DNA from 3 places in the Arthrobacter sp. E70 genome. Region 2 is predicted to be linked to each of the others. Evidence: riboswitches for the same ligand, from Rfam matches in the RefSeq annotation. Region 2 holds a riboswitch; each other region holds the start of a gene.
What was found. Region 2 has a riboswitch for cyclic di-AMP ahead of AC3IMC_RS13385 (aggregation-promoting factor C-terminal-like domain-containing protein). Riboswitches for the same ligand answer to the same signal wherever they lie in the genome.

Region 1: it holds a riboswitch for cyclic di-AMP, as region 2 does, so the genes downstream of both, AC3IMC_RS17170 (M23 family metallopeptidase) here and AC3IMC_RS13385 (aggregation-promoting factor C-terminal-like domain-containing protein) in region 2, are expected to answer to the same signal.
Region 3: it holds a riboswitch for cyclic di-AMP, as region 2 does, so the genes downstream of both, AC3IMC_RS02955 (LysM peptidoglycan-binding domain-containing protein) here and AC3IMC_RS13385 (aggregation-promoting factor C-terminal-like domain-containing protein) in region 2, are expected to answer to the same signal.

Annotation. Positions count from the first base shown of each region.
Region 1 is NZ_JBYQFR010000015.1:22,601-27,518, reverse strand. Features, by position in the region: gene AC3IMC_RS17180 (NlpC/P60 family protein) at 1-289, opposite strand, end outside; gene AC3IMC_RS17175 (C40 family peptidase) at 452-1,117, opposite strand; cyclic di-AMP (ydaO/yuaA leader) riboswitch at 1,188-1,365, opposite strand; gene AC3IMC_RS17170 (M23 family metallopeptidase) at 1,494-2,315, opposite strand; cyclic di-AMP (ydaO/yuaA leader) riboswitch at 2,326-2,536, opposite strand; gene AC3IMC_RS17165 (iron-dependent transcriptional repressor DtxR) at 2,686-3,381, opposite strand; gene serC (phosphoserine transaminase) at 3,658-4,788, shown strand; gene AC3IMC_RS17155 (DUF3027 domain-containing protein) at 4,865-4,918, opposite strand, start outside.
Region 2 is NZ_JBYQFR010000009.1:129,672-134,589, forward strand. Features, by position in the region: gene AC3IMC_RS13370 (phosphatase PAP2 family protein) at 1-737, shown strand, start outside; gene upp (uracil phosphoribosyltransferase) at 750-1,385, shown strand; gene AC3IMC_RS13380 (glyoxalase superfamily protein) at 1,431-1,838, shown strand; gene AC3IMC_RS13385 (aggregation-promoting factor C-terminal-like domain-containing protein) at 1,917-2,621, opposite strand; cyclic di-AMP (ydaO/yuaA leader) riboswitch at 2,627-2,786, opposite strand; gene AC3IMC_RS13390 (glycosyltransferase family 39 protein) at 2,950-4,918, opposite strand, start outside.
Region 3 is NZ_JBYQFR010000002.1:203,143-208,060, forward strand. Features, by position in the region: gene AC3IMC_RS02935 (glucose 1-dehydrogenase) at 1-665, shown strand, start outside; gene AC3IMC_RS02940 (DUF1810 domain-containing protein) at 676-1,122, opposite strand; gene AC3IMC_RS02945 (DNA alkylation repair protein) at 1,115-1,666, opposite strand; gene AC3IMC_RS02950 (TraR/DksA family transcriptional regulator) at 1,663-2,022, opposite strand; cyclic di-AMP (ydaO/yuaA leader) riboswitch at 2,299-2,489, shown strand; gene AC3IMC_RS02955 (LysM peptidoglycan-binding domain-containing protein) at 2,493-3,335, shown strand; gene AC3IMC_RS02960 (protein adenylyltransferase SelO) at 3,393-4,859, opposite strand; gene AC3IMC_RS02965 (ribonuclease Z) at 4,869-4,918, opposite strand, start outside.

The DNA.
Region 1 (4,918 bases), on a different contig from region 2:
TCACGGCAGGCTTCTCGTAGCTGATGGCGATCGTAGAGGCTGCGGAGATCGGCGCGTCAACGACGGATTCGACTTCCAGCGCAGATGCGGGGGCGGAATCACGCTTGACGTTGGCGTCAGCAGCGTTGGCCGCGATGCCGCTGGTCAGGACCAGACCGGATGCGGCGGCGATGACCGCAGCCTGGCGGCCCATGCCGCCGGCGTTGTCGCTGACAGCCTTGGCAATGACAGCGATCGAATTGGTTTTGGTGACCTCGGCGCGGTGCCGTGCGGTAGCACGAGTCGTCATCAGTTCTCTCTTTCGTTTTTCCTCAGGACCGCTGTGGCTTGTCCGAGGGGTGTGGACGCGCCGGCATCTTGGGGGTACGCCGGCGCATCCCGAACGGGGATGTGGTGTTGAGCGAAAAGCTTGGGGGCAAAGAAAAAGCCCTTGGACCCGGGGGTCGAAGAACTAGTTCAGGGTGAAGAAGGAAGAGGAGCCGGTAGCCGTCACGGCGTGCAGCAAAGTTCCCTGCGAGGGGTTCAGCGCGCTGATCATCATGCCGTTGCCGACGTAGATGCCGACGTGCGCGCCACCGTTCTGCATGACAAGGTCACCAGGCTGCGGGGTGGAAGTCGGCTTCATCGCGGTCCACGCGTTCGTGCGGGGGATGCTGATGCCGGCCTGCGCGTAGACCCACTGGGTGAAGCCGGAGCAGTCCCAGCCCGTCACGGGGCTGGTGCCGCCCCAGACGTACGAGTGGCCGATGCCGGTGTAGGCGATCGCTGCAATTCCGGAGGTTGCTGCCGAAGAAACGGTCTCCGCTGCCTTCGCGGCTCCGGGGGCATCCTGTCCGGCGGTGCGGTCTGCCGCGGTGGACTGGGTCCGGATGGTTTCCACCTTGGGAGCGGCGGTGGTCTTGACCACGGGACGCTCGAAGGAAACCGTGGCGGTGGGCGCAGCGGTGACAGCGAGAGCGGTCTGTGAAGAGCCGGATTCGGTGGAGGCGGAGACACCAGCGGTGGTGTCCGCTGCGGTGGCCGGCAGTCCCATGCTCAGGATGAGGCCGGAAGCAGCTGCCACAACGGCAGCCTGGCGGCCTACGGTCCCGGCGTTGGCACTAACAGCCTTGGACACGGAGTCCAGGGGGTTATTGCGAACCGTTTGCGCACGGTGGCGCGCAGAAGTGTGGCGTGAAGACACGAAGGTAGCCTCTCCCAATGCCTGCGAGGTGAGCTGTCGGATTCGGATGGGAGTCACCCGGCCACACTGCTTCCTGCGAAGCTCGTGACTTAACCCCAAGGCCTTCGAAGTGAAGGCCAAAATTGGTTCCCCCGCCCCTGCCAGACGATGAAATGCGAACGGACCTTGAGCGGTGGCAGAGTTAGGCAATCCACTCAAGAGCGTCAACTTCGGAAAAGTTGACGCGAGTTAGACGGTACAGCAGTTTTGACCGAATGTCACATTCAGATCACGGACCGTGACCGGCAACTGAGAGTGGACGGTCATTTTCCTAGAGCCAGCCCATCGGGTCGACCACTTCGCCGTTGACCTGCACCTCAAAGTGCAAGTGGCAACCAGTGGAGGCGCCAGTGGTTCCGCTCAAGGCGACAACCTCACCGCGGGAGACGGTCTGTCCCACCTTGACGTTGAAGGACGAGAGGTGGTTGTAGGTGGTCTCAAGGCCGTTGCCATGGTCGATGACCACCCGGTTTCCGCCTCCGAACTCGTGCCAGCCGGCAAAGGTCACGGTCCCCGTGGCAGCGGCCAGGACGGAGGTCCCGCACTGGGCCACGAAGTCCTGTCCGCGGTGGAAATCTCCGGAGCCGCCCGTGATAGGGCTCACCCGGTAGCCGAACGGCGAGGCGGTGGCCAGGGAGGCCAGGGGTGCGGCAAGTGTGCCCGCCGAGGCGGCACGGCTGACGGAGCCGGCGGACTGCGCGCTGAGCAGCTGCTTGAGCTTGCCGTCAGGATCTGCCTGCGTGACAACGGCGGAGCGGCTGAAGTCGACCTGGGCGCCTATATCGGCGGAAATCTGGGGCTGCGGGCTGACCGCGGAAGCTGCAACGGGGGCGGCCCCCGCGGCGTCAGTGGCGAGGACGGGACCGGTGGCAGGCATGGCAACCGTCAGGGCGATACCGCTGGCGGCAAGGGCGATGCCGGCCTTCTGGCCAATTCCGCTGGCGGCGGCAAACTCCGTAACCTGCCGAAAGGGACCACGGCGGCGGCGCGCGTCGCGGTGCGGATCGCGGGGGCGCTCCGCGGCGACAACCTCGACGACCCGGGGTGTCGAAGCGGGGCCGGACGCGCGGCGGCGGCCCCGGGAGGTCTGCATGGTCAAGTGGGGTTCCTCTCTGGGTAAGCCTGCGGAGTTAGCTGTCGGATTCGGGTCAGAGAGTTCAAAGACCCGGTCCGCCGTAAGCAAGCTTCCGCACAGAGGTATCCCCGGAGGATCCTTCACTGGAGAGGCTTGCTGCTGACGGACTTCACCCCAAGGCAGTCCCCCGCTGCCGGTTGTGGTTCCCCCGCCTCTGCCAGTTACGACTCGTGCTCCTGATCCGCTGGCAGAGCTCGGCTCCGGATCAGGTAACGCTTAAGTATCAACGCTTGGTTCAACTATAGGGCCTTAAGTCCCTAAGTAACAATTCCGTTATCTTTGCATGGGCGCAGCCCGATGGGGTACGCCAAGCCTTCCCGAAGCAGTCCTACTGGAGGGCAACAAAGACGTGTGCTGCCACCTCCGGCGGCAGCTCCAGCGCACCCTCGATCCCCGGCACGCGCACGGAGATGTAATCGCCCACTCGTTCCAGGGCCACGACGGCGCCGGGCCGGATTCCGCCTTCGTCGAGCTGCGCCAGGAGTTCCGGTTCCACCTGGATGGGTTCTGCCAGCCGGCTGACGGTGACGCCGGAGGAGGGGCCGTAGTTCTTCATGGCTTCGAGCAGGCTGATCGCGCCGTCGGCAAAACCGGGAGCTGGCGGCCCGCCCAGTTCAGCTAGCCCGGGGATGGGATTCCCATAGGGCGATTCCGTGGGGTGGTCCAGCATTTCATAGATGCGGCGCTCCACCCGTTCGCTCATCACGTGCTCCCAGCGGCACGCTTCGTCGTGGACGTAGGCCCAGTCCAGGCCGATGACGTCGGCCAGCAGGCGCTCCGCCAGCCGGTGCTTGCGCATGACCTCGGTGGCGCGCTTCCGGCCCGTCTCCGTAAGTTCCAGGTGCCGGTCGCCGGATACCACCACGAGCCCGTCGCGTTCCATCCGGCCAATGGTCTGGGAGACGGTGGGCCCGGAGTGGCGCAGCCGCTCGGCAATGCGGGCGCGAAGGGCGACGATGTTTTCTTCCTCGAGTTCCAGGATGGTCCGGAGGTACATCTCCGTAGTGTCGATCAGATCCGTCATCCAGCTCAGCTCCTCGAGCGCAGTACCTTGCGTTGTCCCACCGTATCGCCTCTTCCCGCGGCGTGGTCCGGAGGACAGCTTAGCCTATTTTGACTTTGTCCGAATAGCCGTACCGGCACGTCTCATTGGCTGGACTATGACGGCCCCGGCTCCCGCCCCTACAGCTGTTCAGGCAGAATGGGGAGGGCCTGCGCTGCCACCCGGCGGCCGGCTGCCACCACCTGTCCGGCCCGATATCCCGGACTGAAGCTATGTCACCGCCGAATTGGAGCACCTGTGAGCGAAACCAGCATCACGATTCCCGCCGACCTCCTGCCCAAGGATGGGCGTTTCGGGGCCGGCCCGTCAAAGGTCCGGCAGGAACAGATCGATGCCCTGGCCGCAGCGTCCAAAACCATCCTCGGCACCTCGCACCGGCAGGCCCCGGTCAAGAACCTGGTCGGCTCCGTCCGTGATGGCCTGAGCCAGTTCTTCCGCGCGCCCGAAGGCTATGAAGTAGTCCTTGGCGTCGGCGGGTCCACGGCTTTCTGGGACGTCGCCAGTTTTGGACTGGTCGAGAAGAAGGCCCAGCACCTGTCCTTCGGCGAGTTCGGCTCGAAGTTCGCCTCTGCCACGAACAAGGCGCCGTTCCTGGATACGTCCTCCATCATCACGTCGGATCCCGGCACCCGCCCCGAAGCGGTGGCCGAAGCCGGCGTGGACGTCTACGCCTGGCCCCAGAATGAGACGTCCACCGGTGTTTCCGCGCCGGTCAAGCGGGTTGCCGGTGCGGATGACGGCGCCCTGGTGCTCGTGGACGCCACGTCAGCAGCCGGGGGCCTGGACGTGGACGTCGCCGAAAGTGATGTCTACTATTTCGCCCCGCAAAAGAACTTCGCGTCCGACGGCGGCCTCTGGCTGGGCCTCTTCTCCCCGGCCGCCATTGAACGTGCCGCACGGATCAAGGAAAGCGGACGCTGGATCCCGGACTTCCTGGACCTGCAGACCGCCATCGACAATTCCCGCCTGAACCAGACCTACAACACGCCGTCGCTGTCCACCCTGGTCACGTTGGATGCGCAGGTGCAGTGGCTGAATTCCAATGGCGGCCTGGACTTCGCTGCTGCCCGCACGGCCGATTCCGCGGGCCGGATCTACACCTGGGCGGAGGCCTCGGAGTTCGCGACGCCGTTCGTCTCCAACCCGGACGAGCGTTCCAACGTCATCGCCACCATCGACTTCGACGACTCGGTGGACGCCGCCACGGTGGCCAAGGTCCTGCGCGCCAACGGCATCGTGGACACGGAGCCTTACCGCAAGCTGGGCCGCAACCAGCTGCGCATTGCCACCTTCGTTGCCATTGACCCCGAAGACGTTTCGGCGCTGCTGTCCAGCATCGACTTCGTGGTGGGCGAACTGCGCAAGTAGTCCAGCATTAACGGACGACGGCGCCGCCCGGGTTCTCCCGGACGGCGCCGTTTCCTATTGCCCTGGGTCAGGCGCGCTAGGCTCCTGGCTGCGGGCCGTCGTCGTCCGTCGGCTCGCCGCTACCGTCAGC
Region 2 (4,918 bases):
TCGTGGGCGGCGTGATCATCGTGTCCCTGGCGCTGCTCGGCGCCGAGGTCTACGACGACGTGGTGGACTCTGCAGGACTGGCCAACCTGGACAAACCTGCCCTGGCATACGCGGAAACCCTGAGGAACCCCGGCCTCAATGCCACAGTCACCGGCTTTACGAATATTGGCGGCGGCGTCGGCATGCCGATCCTTGCCAGCATCCTCACCGCCTGGCTGACCTTCCTTAGCCGCAACTGGCGCCCCCTTATCCTCGTTGGGGGCGCGGCCGCAGCGTCCATCGCGGCCACCACATTCGGAAAGAAGCTCGTGGGCCGCACCCGGCCGGACCACGCCGACGCAGTGCCGCCGTATGAGGATTCACCCTCGTTCCCCAGCGGCCATACCCTGAACACCACTGTGGTGATCAGCCTGATCGTCTACCTCATTTGCCTCCAGTTCAACGTGATGTGGACCCGCGTCACGGCGATCACTGCTGGGACCCTCTTCATCATCGCCATGGGCCTGAGCCGGGTGTTCCTCGGTCACCACTGGCTGACCGACGTCATGGCCGGCTGGATCCTGGGGTTCGCCTGGGTGGCCATAGTGATCCTGGCGCACAGGCTGTTCCACTTGGTCCGGCGCCGGGAGCATGCCGGTGCGCCGCCGTCGTTCGACCGTCCCGTGGTCCGCGACGTGGTGGCCCAGGAACTGCACGACGGCGGTACTTCCGGCCCCGGGCAGAGTACCGGCGGGTGATAGTTTTGGTGGATGCGCACTCTCGTTGTTGACCACCCGCTGGTTGCCCACAAGCTCACCGTCCTGAGGGACAAGAACACGCCGTCACCGGTCTTCCGCCAGTTGACGGAGGAGCTGGTCACCCTGCTGGCCTACGAGGCTACCCGCGAGGTCCGCACCGAGCCCGTCACCATCCAGACTCCCGTCAGCACCACCGTCGGCACGGCCTTCACGAAGCCCACGCCTTTGGTGGTCCCCATCCTCCGGGCCGGCCTGGGGATGCTCGAGGGCATGACCAAGCTGGTTCCCACCGCCGAGGTGGGCTTCCTGGGAATGGCCCGGGATGAGGAAACCCTGGACATCATCACCTATGCGGAGCGCCTTCCGGAGGACCTGACCGGTCGGCAGGTCTTCGTCCTGGACCCCATGCTGGCCACCGGCGGAACCCTGCGCGAGGCCATCAAGTTCCTGTTCAAGCGTGGCGCGTCCGATGTCACCTGCATCTGCCTGCTGGCGGCACCCGAAGGCCTCGCCCGGCTGGAGGAAGAGCTGTCGGGCGCCAACGTGCACATTGTCTTGGCATCCATCGACGAGAAGCTCAACGACAAGTCGTACATCGTTCCCGGCCTCGGCGACGCCGGGGACCGCCTCTACGGCATTGCCGGGTAGGCTGCAACCCTTTTCCAAACAGGGTCCCGCCGCTAGCCTGTGCGGATGGACTGGAAACTTGAACTTGTCTACGTCCCCGTGTCCGACGTGGACCGCGCCAAGGATTTCTACGTCAACCAGGTGGGCTTCAACGCCGACTATGACGAGCGGCCCTCGGACGACATCCGCTTTGTACAGCTGACGCCGCCCGGCTCTGCCTGCTCCATCTGCATGGGCGAGGGGCTTCTGGACGCCCCTGCCGGCACAGGAACCACCCTTCAGATGGTGGTTGACGACATCCAGGAAGCGCACGACCACCTGCAGAACAACGGGGTGGATGTCAGTGATATCGAAGTGCTGCCCTGGGGCCACTTCGTGTACTTCTCCGATCCCGACGGCAACAAGTGGTCTGTCCAGTACATCCCGTGGCGGAACGCGGGGCAGCCGGCAGCTGAATCAACGCGGGCTGATTAACGCGGAGAGCAGCCCGCATCCGTGGATGCGGGCTGCTGCCGGTGCCGGGTTTCGCACCTGCTCACAGGTGCGGGATTCCTAGTACCAGTTGTGGGCCAGGTGGAAGTTCAGGGCGCCACAGGGAGAGTCGTAGCTCTTCTTGATGTAGTCCAGGCCCCAGTTGATCTGGGTGCGGTAGTTGGTGAGGTAGTCCGCGCCGGCGCTTGCCATCTTTTCGGCCGGCAGGGACTGCACGATGCCGTAGGCCCCGCTGCTGGCATTGGTGGCGGTGGTGGTCCAGTCCGATTCCTTGGTCCACAGGGTCTTCAGGCACTGCATCTGGTCAGCACTCCAGCCAAAGGATGCCAGCTGGCTGGCCGCGTAGGCCTGGGCGCCGGCAGGATCGTTGACCGCGACGGCGGGAGCAGGCTCGGGTGCGGGGGCCGGAGCGGGTGCCGCCTCAACGGGGGGAGTGGACGGGGCCGGGGCAGGTGCCGGTTCGGCCGCCTGGGGTGCCACGCTGATCGGCGCAGGAGCGGGGGTTGCTGCCGGATTTGACCGGATCTCGCTCTTCTCGATGCTCATTTGGGCGTCGGAAGCGGCTGTGGAAGAGTGGGCCTCGGTGGCCGACACCGGGACGATGCTGCTGGTCGCCTGGCCCGCGGCGCCTACGCCAACCAGCACGGCGCAGGATGCCGCAAGGATGGCGGCCCGCCGGCCGAGTGTGCTCTTCTTGGCCGCCTGGGCCTTGGCCCGGTGTTTTGCCTTGGACTGCAGGCAGGGTTCTGCCGTGTTTTTGGACATGGTTGATCGCCTCTCACACCTGCGGAGTTAGCTGTCGGGTTCGGATGAGGGCATCCGGCAGCACGGAATGATCACATGCTGCTTAACCCCAAGGGCAGTCAATGCCCGGGACGGTGGGTCCCCCGCCTCTGCCGTTGCTCAAGCGGAATCCGGGAAGTGGCAGAGCTTGGCGTCAACCCGGGATTGCGGTCCGAACGCGGGCCGCACTTAATCGACGGTACAGGAAGCCTGCGCTTAAGTCACATTTAGGTAACGGAAGTCACGATGAATGGCGCGTCGCGTTGCCAGCCGTTATCAGCCGTCCTTATCCGTGGTGCCTCTGGGCCTGCTACTTTGTCAGCGCATAGACCGTGGAGTTGCCCACGGTCCGGGACTGGAAGTTGGCTTGGACCCACGCGGCCACCTCTGAGGTGCCGCCCCGGCCGCCTAAGCCGCCGCCCATGCCACGGGCCCCGCCTTCGATGAAGTAGCTGATCTCACCCTTGGCCACCATGTCCTGGAACTGCGCGAGCGTGGGGTAGGGGTCCCCGCCGTTCCAGCCGCCCAAGGCGATCACGCTCGTGTTGGAGGCCAGTTCCAGGTTTGCTGCCTGGGATGCGCCGGAGACGATAGCGGACCACTTCGTGGTGGTGGCGGACAGGAGGGCGGTCAGCGCGGTGTCCGGCGTTCCTTCGCCGGGCCCGCCAGCCATACCACCGCCGGCCATACCACCGCGGGCGGTACCACCGCCGGCGGGGTCACCGAAACGGGCCAGGCCGGCAGCACCGGCAGGGCCCGACGTCGGGATGGAACCGGAGTGCGCCGTGGCAGCGGTTGCCAGCGTCCATGCGCCCGTTCCGAGGCCTCCTGCCAGCAGGGACACCACGACGACGGCGGCGGGTCCGGCATGGCGGAACCGGCCGGCAGTCCCCATGCCGTCAACGCGGAGCAGGATCGCGGCCGTCGCCAGGACGCCGAGGACAATGGCGGTGATGCCCAGCCACGGGAGCCAGGACGCATCCCGGACCAGCAGCACCGCTGACCACATTGCCGTGGAGAGCACGGCGACGGCCAGCACGATCCGGGCGGGCCAGTACGCCCGCCCGCGCCATAGTTCAATGGCTCCAATGCCCGCCAGGGCCGCGATCGCCGGGGCCAGGGCCACGGAGTAGTACGGGTGGACGATGCCGCTCATGAAGCTGAAGACGCCCGCCGTCACCAGGAGCCAGCCGCCCCACAGGATCAGGGATGCCCGGCTCAGGGAGGTACGGGCCTCGCGTCGGGTGAACCATAGCCCCGCGGCCAGCAGGATCAGGGCGGCGGGCAGCAGCCAGGACACCTCGCCGCCGAAGCTGGTCCCGAACATCCGCAGAAGGCCGGCGGCGCCGCCGAATCCGGTGTTGCCGCCGCCGAAGCCCTCCGTCCCTCCCGGCGCGCCCGCACCTCCGCCTAAGCCCGCACCTCCGCCTAAGCCCGCGCCGCCGCCGGGCATGCCTTCACCCGACCCGGTGATGCGGGCCAGGCCGTTGTAGCCGAACGTGAGTTCCAGGAAGCTGTTGGTGGTGGACCCGGCCATGTAGGGCCGCGCCGAGGCCGGCGTCAGCTGGAAAAGCGCCACATAGCTGCCAGCCACCACGACAATTCCGCCGAGTGCGCCCAGCAGGTGCACCATCCGGCGTCCGAGTGTGGTGGGGGCCGCCCAGAGGTAGGCGAGGCCCAGCGCCGGAACAACCAGGAAGCCCTGCAGCATCTTGGTCAGGAACGCCAGGCCGATCACGGCACCGGCCGCGGCGAGCCATTTCCAGCCCGCCCGCTCGACGGCGCGGATGGTGAAGTACGCCGCCAGCACCAGGCACAGGGTGAGCAGGGCATCCGGGTTGTTGAACTTGAACATCAGCGTTGCCACGGGCGTCAGCGCGAGGGCGCCGCCGGCCAGCAGGCCCGCTGCCGGTCCCGAGGCGCGCTTGACGGCCAGGTAGAGGAAACCGACGGCGGCAACCCCCATGAGTGCCTGCGGAACCAGCATGCTCAGTGGGGAGAATCCGGAGATGCGGCCCGCGAGGGCCGGGATCCACAGTGCGGCGGGCGGCTTGTCCACGGTGATCGCGTTGCCGGCATCGAGCGAGCCAAAAAGGAAAGCGGTCCAGTCCTTCGTGCCGGCCTGGATGGCGGCGGCGTAGAAGGAGTTGCCGTAGCCGGTGGCCGCGAGGTTCCAGAGGTACAGGACGGCTGTGGCCAGCAGGAGGCCGGCGGCGGAGGGCCGTACCCAGCGGGGCTGGTTGCCGAACGCGTAACGGGTCCAGCGCCCCGGGCTGGCT
Region 3 (4,918 bases), on a different contig from region 2:
CCGACGTCGTGCTCTCCTACCTGCCGCAGGAAGAGGAAGACGCGTCACGGATCGCCGGAATCATTGAGGCGGCAGGTCGCAAGGCAATCAAGGTCCCCGGCGACCTCAAGGACGCTGCGGCCTGCACGGACCTGGTGGACACCGCCGTTGCCGTCCTGGGCGGGGTGGACATCCTGGTCAACAACGCCGGCAAGCAGGTGGCCCAGAAGGACCTGCAGGACATCACGGATGAACAGTTCGACCACACGCTGAAGACCAACGTCTACGCCATGTTCTGGCTGACCAAGGCTGCGGTGCCGCACATGCCGCCGGGCTCCACCATTATCAACACCACCTCGATCCAGGCGTACAACCCCTCGCCCACGCTGGTGGACTACGCCACCACCAAGGCCAGCATCAACAACTTCACGAAGGGGCTGGCGCAGCAGCTGGCACCGAAGGGGATCCGGGTGAACGCGGTGGCTCCGGGCCCCATCTGGACCCCGTTGCAGGTGAGCAGCGGCCAGCCGAAGGAGGAACTGCCCGAGTTCGGCCAGTCCACTCCCCTGGGCCGGGCCGGGCAGCCCGCCGAACTGGCACCCGCGTATGTCTTCCTCGCGTCGCCGGAGTCCAGCTACGTGGTGGGCGAAACGCTCAACGTCAACGGCGGCAGCCCCACGCCGTAGCCGTTGCCGCTTATCCGGCGGCTTCCTGTTCGGCAAGCAGCGCGTCGGTGGCCTCGTCCGGCTGGCCGTCGAAGAACTGGGCCAGGACGGTCTTGAACACTGTTTCTCCGGGCGCCGCCCGGAGAAACAGTGTCATGGAGGACCGCAGCTTCTGCGCGTCGATGCCGCCCAGGATATCCTCGGCGGACCGGTCGGGGTGGTTGGTCAGGGCCTGCGCGCATTCGAGCAGCCGGGGGCCGAGGACGTCGTGGTCCAGATAGGCGCGTGCTTCAGCCAGGGATGCGATGGCGTAGGTGCGGGACATGGCGCTGCGCCCCAGGCCGGCGATCTGCGGGAAGACGAACCACATCCAGTGGCCGGTCTTGTTGCCCACCTGCAGCTCCCCCAGCGCCTGCTCATAGGTTCCACCGCGGTTTTGGGCGGTGACGAAACGGGCGAGGTCAAACGGTTCATTCATTGGATCTCCCAGGTGCGTTTCTCAGGGTCAGGTCCTTCTCAAGGGCATCCGCGGCCGCTTGCAGCTGCGGATCTTCCCGCCATCTTGCCAGGACAACGTCGGCGCGCTGCCGTTCGCGTTCCCCCAGTCCCGCCAGCAGCGGCACCAGGACGTCCGCGATCATCGGCTCCACCAGCTCCTGGGCCAGCGCGGAGCGGAGGAACCCTTCAAGGCGGGTCAGGTCCGAATGCCGGAGCCCGCGGACTTTGGATTGCAGCAGCACGACGGCGGCCAGGCGCCGCTCAAACACTGGCCGGGCTCCGGGTTTAGGCTGGCCCCAGAGCGCCGAAGCAAGCATGACCGTGCCGTCGTGGTCAAGGGCCTTGAATTTTCGCAGGGCGTCGCGCACGGTGCCGCGGACCGCCCCGACGGATGAGCCGTAGGAGGCGAGGGCCCCGCCCAGCCGGCTGCCGACGTCGTCCGCCCGGTACCAGGCACCCTCATTCTGGAGGGTCCTGTCGATGAATTCCGCGGCCGCGGCCACCGTGTCCGTGGCGCCGCTCATTGCCCACGCCCCGTTGCCGCATGCCGGATGCAATAGGGGGTCCACGGCCGGGCTTCCAGCCGGCCCTCGGCGATGGGCTCCCCGCACACCGCGCAGATACCGTAAGTACCGTCGCCGATCCGGGCCAGGGCGGCCTCCACCTGGTCAAGCCCCGCCGAACTCTGCTTCAGGAGCGCTGCGGCCTGGGAGAGTTCAAAGGCGATCGTTGCACCTTCGGGGTCGTGCTCGTCGTCGACGTTGGAGTCCTGGCGCGCTGAATTCGCCGCCGCGATATCCGCCCGGAGCGCCGGCAGCAAAGCCGACCTCCGCTCCCGCTCCTGCTCGAGCAGCACCCGGAACCGTTCAACGTCTGGCATAGGGAAAGCCTAGCGCCCCCTCAGGACCTTGATCTTGGTCACGATCAGGGGCATAGTTCCGAAGCCTGCCGGGTGCTTGCATGGCTTGGCAGGAGACCGTGGCGGAAGCGTTACCAAGGCATGCATGAACACGTTGCAGTAACAGGCGAAGTCGCGCATCAAAACGATTGCTTAATGCGAGAGGAAAACCTCGCATGTTATCCAAATGTGACAATTGACCCGAGAGCGGGTTATGGTCGAATGGTGTCCCTCCCAGACGGGACATTCCCATCAGCTTGCCGAGCCCTGCCGCTGACCCGGGATTCGATCGTTTCCAGCTGGCAGGGACGGGGGAACCACATTTCCATGGCCTCTTGAGGCCTTGGGGTTAAGTCGAATAGCGCCTCCGTCCGTTGCGGGGTGCTTTCGGCCGGGCATCTCCAGCCCGAACCCGACAGCTCACCCCGCAGGCATGGGAGAGGCGATCAACCGTGTCAAAAATTTCCAATGCAGCCCGTCACCGCGCGACTCCGGCCCGCTCAATTGTGCTCGAGGGCCTCGCCGTGACAGCGAAGTCCCAGGCCCGCTCGCTGGGCCGCCCGGCGCTCGCAGTGGCAGCAGCATCCGGCATTGCGTTCGGGGTCGGTGCGCCGGCCCACGCAGGTGTAACCGCCCCGGGCACCACGACTAACGTCGAGGCCACCGCCGAGCCCGCCGCGCAGGTGGCAGCGCCGGCCGCCGCTGCCGGCACCGTCCACACGGTGGTTTCCGGCGATACCCTTGGCGCCATCGCGTCAGCCTACGGTGTCGGCCTGAACGACGTCCTGTCCGCCAACGGACTGGGACTGTCCTCAATCATCTACCCGGGTGACCAGATCCAGATCCCCGAGGCAGGATACGTTGCGGCAGCACCCGCCCCGGCACCCGCTCCCGCCCCGGCACCCGTTACGGCGGCAGCTGCGTCCACTCCGGTGAACACCGGAATGAACATGTCCTACGCTTCGGCCACCCCGGCCTCCACCGGTACCGGCACGGGAGCCGCGATCCTCGCATCGGCCTACGGCCAGCTGGGTGTCCAGCAGGACTGCACGGCCATGGTGGAAAAGGCCCTGCGCTCCGTGGGCAAGTCGGTGGGCGACCTCGCCCCCACCCAGTTCTTCCAGTACGGCAGCGTGGTGGGCAGCCCGGCCCCCGGTGACCTGATCATCACCTCCGGCCACGTGGGCGTGTACGCCGGCAACGGCCAGGTGGTCAGCGGCGGCGTCAACGGCTACACCACCGAGGTACACTCCATCAGCTGGCTCGGCGGCTACTCCGCCGTCCGCGTGGCCTAACCACCGCGCGTCGAAGAAGGGCGGCGGCCGGGATTTCCGGCCGCCGCCCTTCTGCGTTCAGGTCCCGCAGAAGGTCATGTAACTCCCGAAGTCTTCGGGCGCTCCCTCGGCGTAGCGTTCCAGCCCAGGCCGCTCGGTGAAGGGTTCAGTGACCGCTTCCAGCAGCCGGCGCAGGGGGTCCAGGTCTCCCCCGGTGGCGGCCGCGAGTGCTTCTTCCACCAGGTGGTTGCGCGGAATATAGGCCGGGTTCACGCTGTCCATCAGCTCCTGGTCGGGGCCCAGGGCCTGCCACCGCTCAACCCAGGAATCGAAGGCCGGCAGGTCAAGGACCATGCCGCGGACGGGCCGGAGGTCGCCGCGGGCAGCCTTGCCGAGGTTCCGGAAGAACAGGGTGTAGTCGACGGGGCCGTCCTTGAGGATGGCGATTGCCCCGTCCACCACGGCCGAGGCAGCCTCATCGGCGGCCGCGGCCTCGGGGATGCCCAGCTTGGCCCTCATGCCGCCGGACCACGCGGCGCTGTATTGCCCGCGGAATGCGCCCAGGGCCTCCACCGCCGGCGTTACCGCCTTCTCCTGGTCCTCGTCGATCAGCGGCAGCATCGCCTCGGCGAGCCTGGCGAGATTCCATTCGGCAAGGACGGGCTGGTTGGCGTAGGCGTAGCGTCCGCTGACGTCGATTGAGCTGTAGACGGCGCCCGGGTTGAATGCGTCCATGAAGGCGCACGGGCCGTAGTCGATCGTCTCTCCGGAGATGGTCATGTTGTCCGTATTCATCACTCCGTGCACGAATCCGACCAGCATCCACCGGGCCACCAGGGAAGCCTGGGCCGAGACCACGGACCGGAACAGTTCCAGGTAGGGGTTTTCGACCTTCGCAGCGTCAGGGTAATGGCGGGCAATGGCGTGGTCCGCCAACCTCCGGAGCAGGCCGATATTCTCCGTTGCGCGCGCGTACTGGAAGCTGCCAACACGCAGGTGGCTGCCCGCCACCCTGGCCAGGACGGCCCCCGGCAGCATCCCGTCGCGCCGCACCTGCCGCCCGGTGGCCACGACCGCCAAGGAGCGCGTGGTGGGGATCCGGAGGGCGTGCATGGCCTCACTGACCAGGTACTCCCGCAGCATGGGCCCGACGACGGCACGGCCGTCCCCGGCGCGGGCGAACGGAGTGCGGCCGGAGCCTTTGAGGTGGATATCGCGGAGGCGTCCGCTGCGGTCAGTCAGCTCACCCAGCAGCAGGGCGCGCCCGTCGCCGAGCAGGGGTGAGTACCCGCCGAACTGGTGCCCGGCATATGCCTGCGCCACCGGTGTGGCGCCGTCCGGGACATGGTTGCCCACCAGGAGCCGGACGCCTTCGGGGCTGCGGAGGTAGCCCGGGTCCAGGCCCAGATCAGCGGCCAGCGCCTCGTTAAGGACCAGCAGTTCCGGAGCCGGGGCTTCCTCGGCCTGCCAGGGAACGGCGAGTTCGGCCAGTTCGCGGGCGAACTTGCCGTCGAGCGTGAGCGTGGATTCAGCTGCTGCCGTCATGTTTTAACCCTATCTCCGTGGTTCGTTCTGGGGCGCGCGGGGCGTGAACCCGGACCGGG